Regions from separate parts of the Silvibacterium dinghuense genome, predicted to be linked through region 1. Evidence: riboswitches for the same ligand, from Rfam matches in the RefSeq annotation. Region 1 holds a riboswitch; each other region holds the start of a gene.
The links. A riboswitch is a leader RNA that binds a small molecule or an ion and turns the genes downstream of it on or off. The one in region 1 is predicted to bind cobalamin.
Positions count from the first base shown of each region.

Region 2: it holds a riboswitch for cobalamin, as region 1 does, so the genes downstream of both, metE (5-methyltetrahydropteroyltriglutamate--homocysteine S-methyltransferase) here and ESZ00_RS07290 (TonB-dependent receptor) in region 1, are expected to answer to the same signal.
Region 3: it holds a riboswitch for cobalamin, as region 1 does, so the genes downstream of both, ESZ00_RS13365 (ribonucleoside-diphosphate reductase subunit alpha) here and ESZ00_RS07290 (TonB-dependent receptor) in region 1, are expected to answer to the same signal.

Region 1 is NZ_SDMK01000001.1:1,859,631-1,862,829, forward strand. Features, by position in the region: gene ESZ00_RS07275 (CbtA family protein) at 1-148, opposite strand, end outside; gene ESZ00_RS07280 (CbtB domain-containing protein) at 158-379, opposite strand; gene ESZ00_RS07285 (histidine phosphatase family protein) at 548-1,177, shown strand; cobalamin riboswitch at 1,197-1,391, shown strand; gene ESZ00_RS07290 (TonB-dependent receptor) at 1,469-3,199, shown strand, end outside.
Region 2 is NZ_SDMK01000001.1:583,941-587,139, forward strand. Features, by position in the region: gene ESZ00_RS02195 (PAS domain S-box protein) at 1-495, shown strand, start outside; gene ESZ00_RS02200 (response regulator) at 514-894, shown strand; gene ESZ00_RS02205 (Hpt domain-containing protein) at 911-1,252, shown strand; cobalamin riboswitch at 1,281-1,483, shown strand; gene metE (5-methyltetrahydropteroyltriglutamate--homocysteine S-methyltransferase) at 1,625-3,199, shown strand, end outside.
Region 3 is NZ_SDMK01000002.1:996,322-999,520, reverse strand. Features, by position in the region: gene ESZ00_RS13370 (alpha/beta hydrolase-fold protein) at 1-1,398, shown strand, start outside; cobalamin riboswitch at 1,503-1,695, shown strand; gene ESZ00_RS13365 (ribonucleoside-diphosphate reductase subunit alpha) at 1,799-3,199, shown strand, end outside.

The DNA of each region.
Region 1 (3,199 bases):
GTGCTTCGCCCTTGGCCTGATCCATATTCGTCTCAAAAACGATGGCGCGGTCCACCTGCGGTTCGCCGACCCAGCGGGCCAGTGCAAAAACAAGCAGCCCTGCGATGAGCCCCGCAAGCATCCCGCGCACAAGCAGGATGCGGGTCATGGTGTCCTCTCAGTGGCAGGGGAAGCCGAGCAGATGCCGCCCGTCGTGCACAAATTCATGGACGACATGCCCATGGATGAGCGAGGTCGCTCCCTGTTCCGCGCCCACAAAGTAGATCGCCAGAAGCAGGAGCAGGCCACCGAAGAGAGCCCACGGCAGTATTTCCCGCACCGGAATAGCGGGGATGGAAACAGACTGAGGAGCCAGAGTGCCGGCCAGATATTGCGCCATGTCGAAAGCCTCCCGGGATCACGCGTCCCACAGCGAGAGATTGCTTAAGGAATGAAGGAAGGTCTGGCTTGGGGTCACAGTGGCGCGGCCGCGCCGGAATTGCACCGGCTTCTTCACTTCATTTCAAAGACTGCATTAACCCTATGTCTCCCTATGATGAGTGTCAAGATGATGCGCATGCCACGCGCAGAGCGTCGCACAGAGAAGGAATTTATGAGCACTCGATTCACCCTCATCGCGCATGCCGCCACGGAGTCGCAGCGGACGGCGGCCTTCCCATGGAATGAGCCGATCACCCAGCGCGAGCGGGAACGGCTCGCGACGCACGGCTGGCCTGCGCCCAAAGCCAGCCAGGTATGGGCAGCGCCCGAAGCGCGCACGCAGGAGACAGCCCGGCTGCTGAGGCTCGAGCCCGCTATAGCGGAAGCGCTGCGCGACTGCGACTACGGGGAGTGGCGCGGCCGCACGATGGACGAGGTGCAATCGGCAGAACCCGAAGGGCTGATGGCCTGGCTTACCACTCCGGACGCCGCCCCACACGGCGGCGAATCCATCGAGCAGCTGATTCGCCGGGTCGGCGCGTGGCTGGATTCGGATTTAAAGCCGCAGCATATCGTCACCGTCACGCACCCGGCCTGCATCCGGGCCGCAATCGTCCACGCGCTGCGCCTGCCCGCGCTGCTCTTCTGGCGCTTCGACATCGCGCCGCTCACCCTTACCGACCTGCGCCGGAGCGGCCCGACCTGGACCGTGCGCTGTGCGGGGTGTACGCTACTCCGGGCTGAACCGCTGGAATAAGAGTGCGGTTATGCTATGGTGGCTTTCAGATACTCCGGGTGCCCGCGAGGGCATAACAGGGAAGCCGGTGAGAAGTCCGGCACGGTCCCGCCACTGTAATCAGGACAATGGATCTTCCAAGAGCCACTCGGAAACGGGGAAGGCGGAGGATCTGAGCCGTCTCGTGACGGATCAACCTGTGAGTCAGGAGACCTACCCGGATCATTTTCGACTCTTCTCCGCGTGGAAACGGGGACGATCGCTCATCTCCCCCTGAGCCCTCGCGCCTTTTCATGCCCTGCGAGGTTACCGATGGCCGGACAACGGCTCCGTGCTCTTTTATCTGCGGCTCTGCGAGCGTGTCTTCCCGCTCTTTCTGTCATTGCACTCCTTCTGAACTCGATTCCCGCACACGCCGCCAGCGGAGGCAGCATCTCCGGCACAGTCACGGACTCCACCGGCGCCGTCATCGTGGGAGCCTCGCTCAAGCTCATCAACACCGCGCAGCAGACCGCTTGGCAGGCCTCGTCCGACAAGCAGGGACTCTACTCCTTCCCCGACCTTCCCGTAGGCCACTACGATCTCACCATCACCGCGGCCGGCTTTACCACGCAGAAAAAGACGGCCATCTCGGTCGATACCGATGCGGCTATCCGCCTCGATGTAGTGCTCGCCGTCGGCAGCCAGACTGACACCATCTCAGTCACCAGCGATACCGGCGCGCAGGTGGAAACAAGTTCGACGCATCTTGGCGAAGTCGTCTCTGGCGCACAGATGACGGCGCTGCCACTCAACGGCAGAAGTTATACTGACCTGCTCGCCATCCAGCCCGGCGTCGCGCCCATCTCCACGCTGCTTGCGAGCTCGGTCATCATGGCCGGCGTCACCGGCAGCCTCGACCCCTCCGGCGATCTGAATCCCGGCAACCTCTCGATCAATGGCCAGCGCGAGTCCTCGAACGGCTTTCTGGTGAACGGCATCGACGTGCAGGAGCACATGAACGGCGGCACGTCGATCATTCCCAATCTCGATTCGATCGATGAATTTCGCGTGTTAACCAATAATTTCGATCCGGAATACGGCAACTATAACGGCGGCATGGTGACCGTCGTCAGCAAGTCCGGCGCCGGCCAGTTCCACGGCGAAGCCTTCGAATTCCTGCGCAACACCGATCTCGATGCGCGCGGCTACTTCGACCCCACGCGTCCCGCTTTCCGCCAGAATCAATTCGGTGGCACCTTCGGCGGACCGGTCATCCGGAATAAAGTCTTCTTCTTTGCCGACTACCAGGGCACGCGCACCACGCAGGGAATCTCGACAGGAAATATCTCTGTACCCACAACAGCGGAGCGCGGCGGCGATTTTCTCAACACTTCAACGCAGCAGAGCCTGTTGACCGGCAGCGTAAGCGGTTCCTATCTCGCGTCCCTGCTCAGCCAGGATCTCGGCTATACGGTGACCTCAGGCGAGGCCTACTCCTCGGTGTTCCCGAATGGCGTCATTCCAAAGAGCGCGTGGTCCGCACCAGCGAAGAACCTGCTGAAGTACATCCCGTCGCCCAATACCGGCTCCGACCAGTTCTCGACCTCGGCCTACGCCGAAACTGTCCGTGACGACAAGGGCGCAATCCGCATCGACGCCAATAGTTGGATGGGCCAACTCTCCGGCTACTACTTCATCGACGACTACAACCTCGATAACCCTTATCCTGGCTCGGTCGCAGGCGCCACGATTCCGGGCTTCGACGCACTCACCATCGGGCGCGCGCAGCTCTTCTCCCTTGGAGACACGAAGGTCTTTGGCGCAACGACAGTGAATGAATTCCATCTCGGGTATCTGCGCAACGCCAACATCGTGGGACAGCCCAAGGGCGGCCTGGGCGTGACTCTAGCCTCGCAGGGCTTCGTCACCGGAGCCGATACGACTGGCATCTATGTGCAGGCGCCGCAGTATGAAGGCGTCGAGAACATGACCTTCCCGAGCTTCACCATGGGTGTGCCGATCACGAACATGACACAGGTCAATAACACTATTTACCTCAGC
Region 2 (3,199 bases), 1.3 Mb from region 1:
CCGGTCGAAGAGGCCTCGCTGCTCGCCGAATTAAGGAGAGTGCTCAAAAACACGCAGAACAGTACCTCCGTTCTTCTGGTGGAAGATGATGAAGACCTGGCGAAGGTGATGACGACCACCCTCGAGCGCGCCGGTTTCTCTATCCGGCATGCAGCCACGGTAGGCCGAGCCATCGCGCTCTGCGAACAGAGTGCACCGGACCTCATCATTCTCGACCTGGCGCTGCCTGATGGCCACGGCCTGGAGTTGGTGCGCTGGCTCCGTCTCCATCCCCTGATGCGCCGGCTGCCGCTGGTGGTATATTCTGCGCGAGAAGTACCCGCTGAAGAGCAGACAGAACTGCGCCTGGGACAAACAGAGTTTCTCACCAAGGCGAAAGTGCAACCACAGGAAGTGGAAGAGCTGGTGGTCGCCATGCTTCACGACTCCGGCCGCGATGCCATGACCATGGAGCTTCCCTTCTCGAATGAGACCGCCGAAACGGCGGAACAATAAAAGATCAGAGCAACGACCATGTCCAGGCGCATTCTCATCATCGATGACGACGACGATATCCGCGAGGTAGCCGGCCTCACGCTCGAGATGATCGGAGGCTGGACCGTGCTGACGGCCAACTCGGGAAGCAATGGCATTGAGCGCGCCCGCCAGGAAAAACCGGATGCCATCCTGCTCGACGTGATGATGCCCGGCATGGATGGACCGACAACATTCCAGGAGATGCAGAAGATTCCCGAGATCGCGCAGATCCCGGTTATTCTGCTCACCGCGAAGGTCCAGGGAGCGGATCAGAAGCGTTTCGCTTCGCTCGGCGTCGCGGCCATCCTGCTCAAGCCTTTCGATCCGATGACGCTCGTCCAGCAGATATCCGACGCGCTTGGGTGGAGCGCGGAATGAACACCGTGAGTCCGCGATGACGGACCCGACAGCGCAAGAAAAAATAGCACAGGCGCTGCGAGGGATCTGGATCAGCAGCCGCGCGACGCTCGAAGAGCGCATCTCCGTGCTGACGCAGGCCGGGCAGGCACTCGCCGCCGGCACTTTGGATGATTCCCTGCGCCAGCAGGCGGAATCCGCCGCGCACAAACTGGCCGGAGTGCTGGGCACTTTTGGCATGCCGCGCGGCAGCGCACTGGCATCGCAACTCGAGCAGGCTCTCGGCAACGAGAAGTCGAACGATAGGCACGCCGAAGTACAGCAGTGGCTCGTTGAATTGCGCGAAGAGATGGCCGCGCAGGACCGGCGCTGCGCCTGACCTTCTCCGAACGATGACACACAACCCTGTACACTGGTTTTGAGCAGGTCAGGGCTCTTTGCGAGCTCTGCGAAATGGGAAGCCGGTGTGAATCCGGCACTGTCCCGCAGCGGTATGGGGAACGAAACGTGGCACGGCGAAGAGCCAACGCACTGTCCTTTCACGGATGGGAAGCGGCCATGGAGTAGGCGGCCCTCAAGTCCGAACACCAGCCTGCCGCCACCACCACGGAGGCGCTGGTAGCTGACCGTGGGTGCGCTTGAGGTTTGCCGTTCTCGTGGACTGGACCGGCCGCCACTGCTCATGCCTGCGTCTTCGCGCAGGTAAAGCCTGCGCACGGGTGGTTCTTTCGCAACAGGAGAGAACCGACACATGCATTCTGCGACACCCTTATCTTCCGTTTCCGTCACCACCGCGAATCTGGGCTTTCCACGCATCGGCCGCCATCGCGAACTCAAGGCCGCACTGGAAAAATTCTGGACCGGCGCCATCGATGCAGAGCAGCTTCTCCAGACCGCAGGCTCACTGCGCCACGAGCACTGGCGCGTGCAACGCAAAGCCGGCATCGACGTCATTCCGACAAACGACTTCTCGCTTTACGACCAGGTACTTGATGCGCTGGTCCTGATTGGAGCAACGCCCGAGCGCTTCGGCAGCGGCGAAGTCACGCTCGAGCGCTATTTCGCGACGGCCCGCAACAGCTCCACGCAACCCGTGATGGAGATGACCAAGTGGTTTGACACGAACTATCACTACCTCGTACCCGAGTGGTCCGAAGGTCTCGCGTTTACGCCGAACACACGGCGGCTGCTCGCCGAAATAGCCGAAGCCCGCGCGCTGGGCATCGATCCCCGGCCCGTGCTGCTCGGCCCTGTCACGCTGCTTGCTCTCGGCAAGGGCGTCAACGGCTTCGATCCGCTGCAGCTGGTCGATCGCATCACCACTGTGTATCTCTCCATCCTCGATACACTCGCGGCCAACAATGTTTCCTGGGTCCAGATCGATGAGCCGCTGCTGATCACCGATCTCACTCCCACACTTGCCGAGGCTTATCGCAGCATCTACGCACGGTTGAGCAAGAGCCCGGTACGCCTGATGCTCACCACCTACTTCGGTGCGCTGGGCGATAATCTCCCCCTGGCCGTCAGCCTCGGCACCGCGGGGCTGCACATCGATCTGGTACGCGCACCCGAACAACTCCAGACGGTGCTCAACGCGCTGCATCCGGAACAGACACTCAGTCTCGGCTGCATCGACGGCCGCAACATCTGGCTCACCGATCTTTCGGCTGCTCGTTTGCAGATCGATGAGGCCGTCCGCGTCCTCGGCAAGGAGCGGGTCATCGCGGCACCGTCCTGCTCGCTGCTGCATGTGCCGCATGATCTGCGCGAGGAGACGGCTCTGCCGCCGCGCCTACTTCGCTGGCTGCGCTTTGCCGAGGAGAAGCTCCGCGACCTCTCCGCGCTGGCTCGCAACGAAACTTCGGTCCTCACGCAGAATCAAGCCGATCTTGCCGACCGCAAAGAAGCCGAGAGCACGACCAACGCCACGGTCCGCACTGCGCTCGCATCGCTTGGCGAGGCAGACTTCACGCGCCGTTCACCGTATCCTGCGCGAGCCGGAGCCCAGCGCAAACAACTGGGTCTGCCGCTCGTGCCCACCACGACCATCGGCTCCTTCCCGCAATCGGCCGAAGTGAGAAAGCATCGCGCCGCGTGGCGAAAGGGTATCGAGAGCACAGGTCAGTATGAGTCCTTCCTGCGCGAAGCCATTGCGGACTGCATTCGCGAGCAGGAGCGCATTGGTCTCGATGTGCTGGTACACGGCGAGTTCGAGCGCAATGACATGGTCGAGCACTTTGCCGAGTTCCTCGAAGGCTTCGCCTTCACCCGCAACGGCTGGGTGCAGAGCTACGGCTCGCGCTGCGTCAAACCGCCGGTGATCTAC
Region 3 (3,199 bases), on a different contig from region 1:
GTCTACGAAGAGTTTCACCTCGAAAATGGCAAGACGCTCTGGCTGCCGCCGGACAAGGGCGAAGGACAACACTGGAATCACAAGCCAGGCAATCCTTACGACGCGCCGGTGAAGGTGCATTTTGATCCGAAGTCGAAGACTGTGCTGAAGCTGACGCTGGACAAGGTGATTCCTCCCATCGAGGGCACGGACGAAGATCCGGCGGTGATGGCAGCAAAGGATCCTGGCGCGAAGTGGCTGAAGTACGAGCGATTCCGCAGTGAAAAGCTGAGTAAATTCTGGGGACGCGACGTCTACCTGGGCGCATGGGTGCTGCTGCCCGATGGCTTCGACGAGCATCCGGATGCGCACTATCCGCTGGTTGTCTATCAGGATCACTACCATGCGGGCTTCGGGCCGCTGCCGTGGGTGACGACGCCTCCTGACCCGAAGGCAAAGGGCGGTCCGCGCCGTGGAAGCGCGGGCTACCGCTTTTATCAGGACTGGACCTCGGGTCGGCTGCCGCGCGTGATCATGATCTACGTGCAGAACGCGAACCCATACTATGACGACTCGTACGTGGTGGACTCGGCGAATGTGGGCCCTTACGGCTCGGCGATCAACGAGGAGCTGATCCCGTTTATCGAGAAGAAGTATCGCGGCCTTGGGCAGGGATGGGCGCGCGCTACCTTCGGCGGCTCGACCGGCGGCTGGGAAGCTTTGGCGACGCAAGTCTTCTATCCGGATATGTACAACGGAACCTGGGCAGCGTGCCCTGACCCGGTGGACTTCCACGGCTATCAGAACATCGATCTCTACAACGATGCGAATGCCTTTGTCCGCAAGGGCGACTTCGGCGAGATTCCGATAGCGGCTGATCGCAAGCCGGATGGCTCGATCATCGCGAACACCGATGCTGAGTTCCGCTTCGAATATGTGCTGGGCACGCATGGGCGCTCCACCGAGCAGTGGAATATCTGGCAGGCGGTCTTTTCACCCCAGGGAGCAGATGGCTACCCGGCACAGGTGATCGATCCGCTGACGGGGGAGATCGACAAGCAGGTCGTCGAGTACTGGCATGAGCACTACGACCTGAACGCCTATATGCAGAAGAACTGGGCGACGCTGGGACCGAAGCTCGAGGGCAAGCTGCACCTCGCGGTCGGAGACGGCGACACCTATTTCCTGAACAACGCGGTGCATGATCTACAGAAGTCGCTCGAGGCGACGCGCAATCCGCACTCGGACGCCCAGTTTCAGTACGGGCCGGGTGAGCCGCATTGCTATACGGGCGGTCCGGCCGAGTACACGATGCAGGAAAACAATGCGAACTGGCCGCAGCGGGTGCTTCCGCAGATGGTCGATCACATGCTGAGAACGGCGCCCGAAGGAGCGGATGTAAAGAGCTGGCGTTACTGATTCGTTAATAGAGAGCGGCTACCGGTCACCCATGGTGGGGTTTTGCAGAGATTTGCAGAATATCCACAATGGGTGGTCTTGTTTGTGGCTGTCGACTCAACTTATAGTGGGTTTATTCCGATGGTTCCTTCTATGAGGAGGATGAAAAGGGAATCCGGTGAAACTCCGGAACTGCCCCGCAGCGGTTAGCAGGTACGAAAGCCACGAGGACACTGGGTCCCGTTCGGACCTCGGGAAGTCTGGCAAGTAGGTTCGAACCTGCATAGTCCGAAGACCTGCCAACGGAAATATACGTTCGCGCCTCCGAGGGGAGGCGAAGTAACGGTAACTGGCGCTGCTCCGCCCGGAGCGGCTGGTGCTGTTTCTTCGCATGCTTTCCGAGGCCCAGGAGACTCTCCCGATGGCCGCTACTACCGATCGCATTCCTGTACAGACGACCCTCTCCGATGTGACGCCGGGTTTTCCCGTGCCCGAAGAGACGGCGGTGATGCATGTGCGCAAACGCAATGGATCACTCGAGCCGGTGGACGTAAACAAGATCGTGCGTGCGGTGCAGCGATGCGCTCACGGGCTGCAGCATGTGGATTCGATCCGCGTGGCTTCGAAGACGATCGGCGGCCTGTATGATGGCGCGACCACGCAGGAGCTGGACAAGATTTCGATCGACACGGCGGCTTCGCTGATCGCCGAAGAGCCGCAGTATTCGCGGCTGGCGGCACGCCTGCTGCTGGCGACCATCACGAAGGAGGTTTCGAATTTCAACCTCTACTCCTTCTCGCAGTCGATCAACTACGGGCACCATGAAGGTGTGGTCAGCAACGCCACGGCCGAGTTCGTGCATACCCACGCCCGCAAGCTGAATGACGCGATCGATGACAGCTTCTCCGATCGCTTCGAATACTTCGGCCTGCGCACAGTCTACGACCGCTACCTTCTGCGCGATCCGCTTTCGCGCCGCATCATCGAGACGCCGCAGCACTTCTTTCTGCGTGTAGCCTGCGGTCTGGCGCAGTCGCCGAATGAGGCCATCAACTTCTATCGGTTGATTGCGTCGCTCGACTACCTGCCATCCTCGCCGACGCTCTTCAACTCGGGCACCAAGCATGCGCAGATGTCTTCGTGCTATCTGCACGATTCGCCGCTCGACTCGCTCGACAGCATCTACGACACCTATAAGAATGTTGCACTGCTGTCGAAGTTCTCCGGCGGTATCGGGCTCGCATTCCACCGTGTGCGCTCCGAAGGATCGTTGATCCGCGCGACAAATGGCCTCTCAAACGGCATCGTGCCGTGGCTGCGCACGCTGGACAGCTCCGTGGCGGCGGTCAACCAGGGTGGCAAGCGCAAGGGCGCATGCTGCGTGTACCTGGAGCCGTGGCACGCGGACATCGAGCAGTTCCTCGAGTTGCGAGACAACACCGGCGACGTGGCGCGCCGTACCCACAATCTGAATCTGGCCAACTGGATCTCCGACCTCTTCATGCAACGCGTGGAGGCCGACGGTACCTGGTCGCTCTTCGATCCGAAGGACGTGCCGCAGTTGCCCGACCTTTATGGTGATGACTTCAAGGCTGCTTATGAGAAAGCCGAAGAGGAAAAGCTCTATCGCCGCCAGATCAAGGCTCGCGACCTGTATGCACGCATGATGCGCACGCTGGCCGAGACCGGCAATGGCTGGATGACCTTCAAGGACGCGACCAACCTGAAGTGCAACCAGACCGGCGAGCAGGGCAATGTGGTGCACCTCTCGAACCTGTGCACCGAGATCACCGAGGTGACCTCGAGCGACCAGACAGCGGTG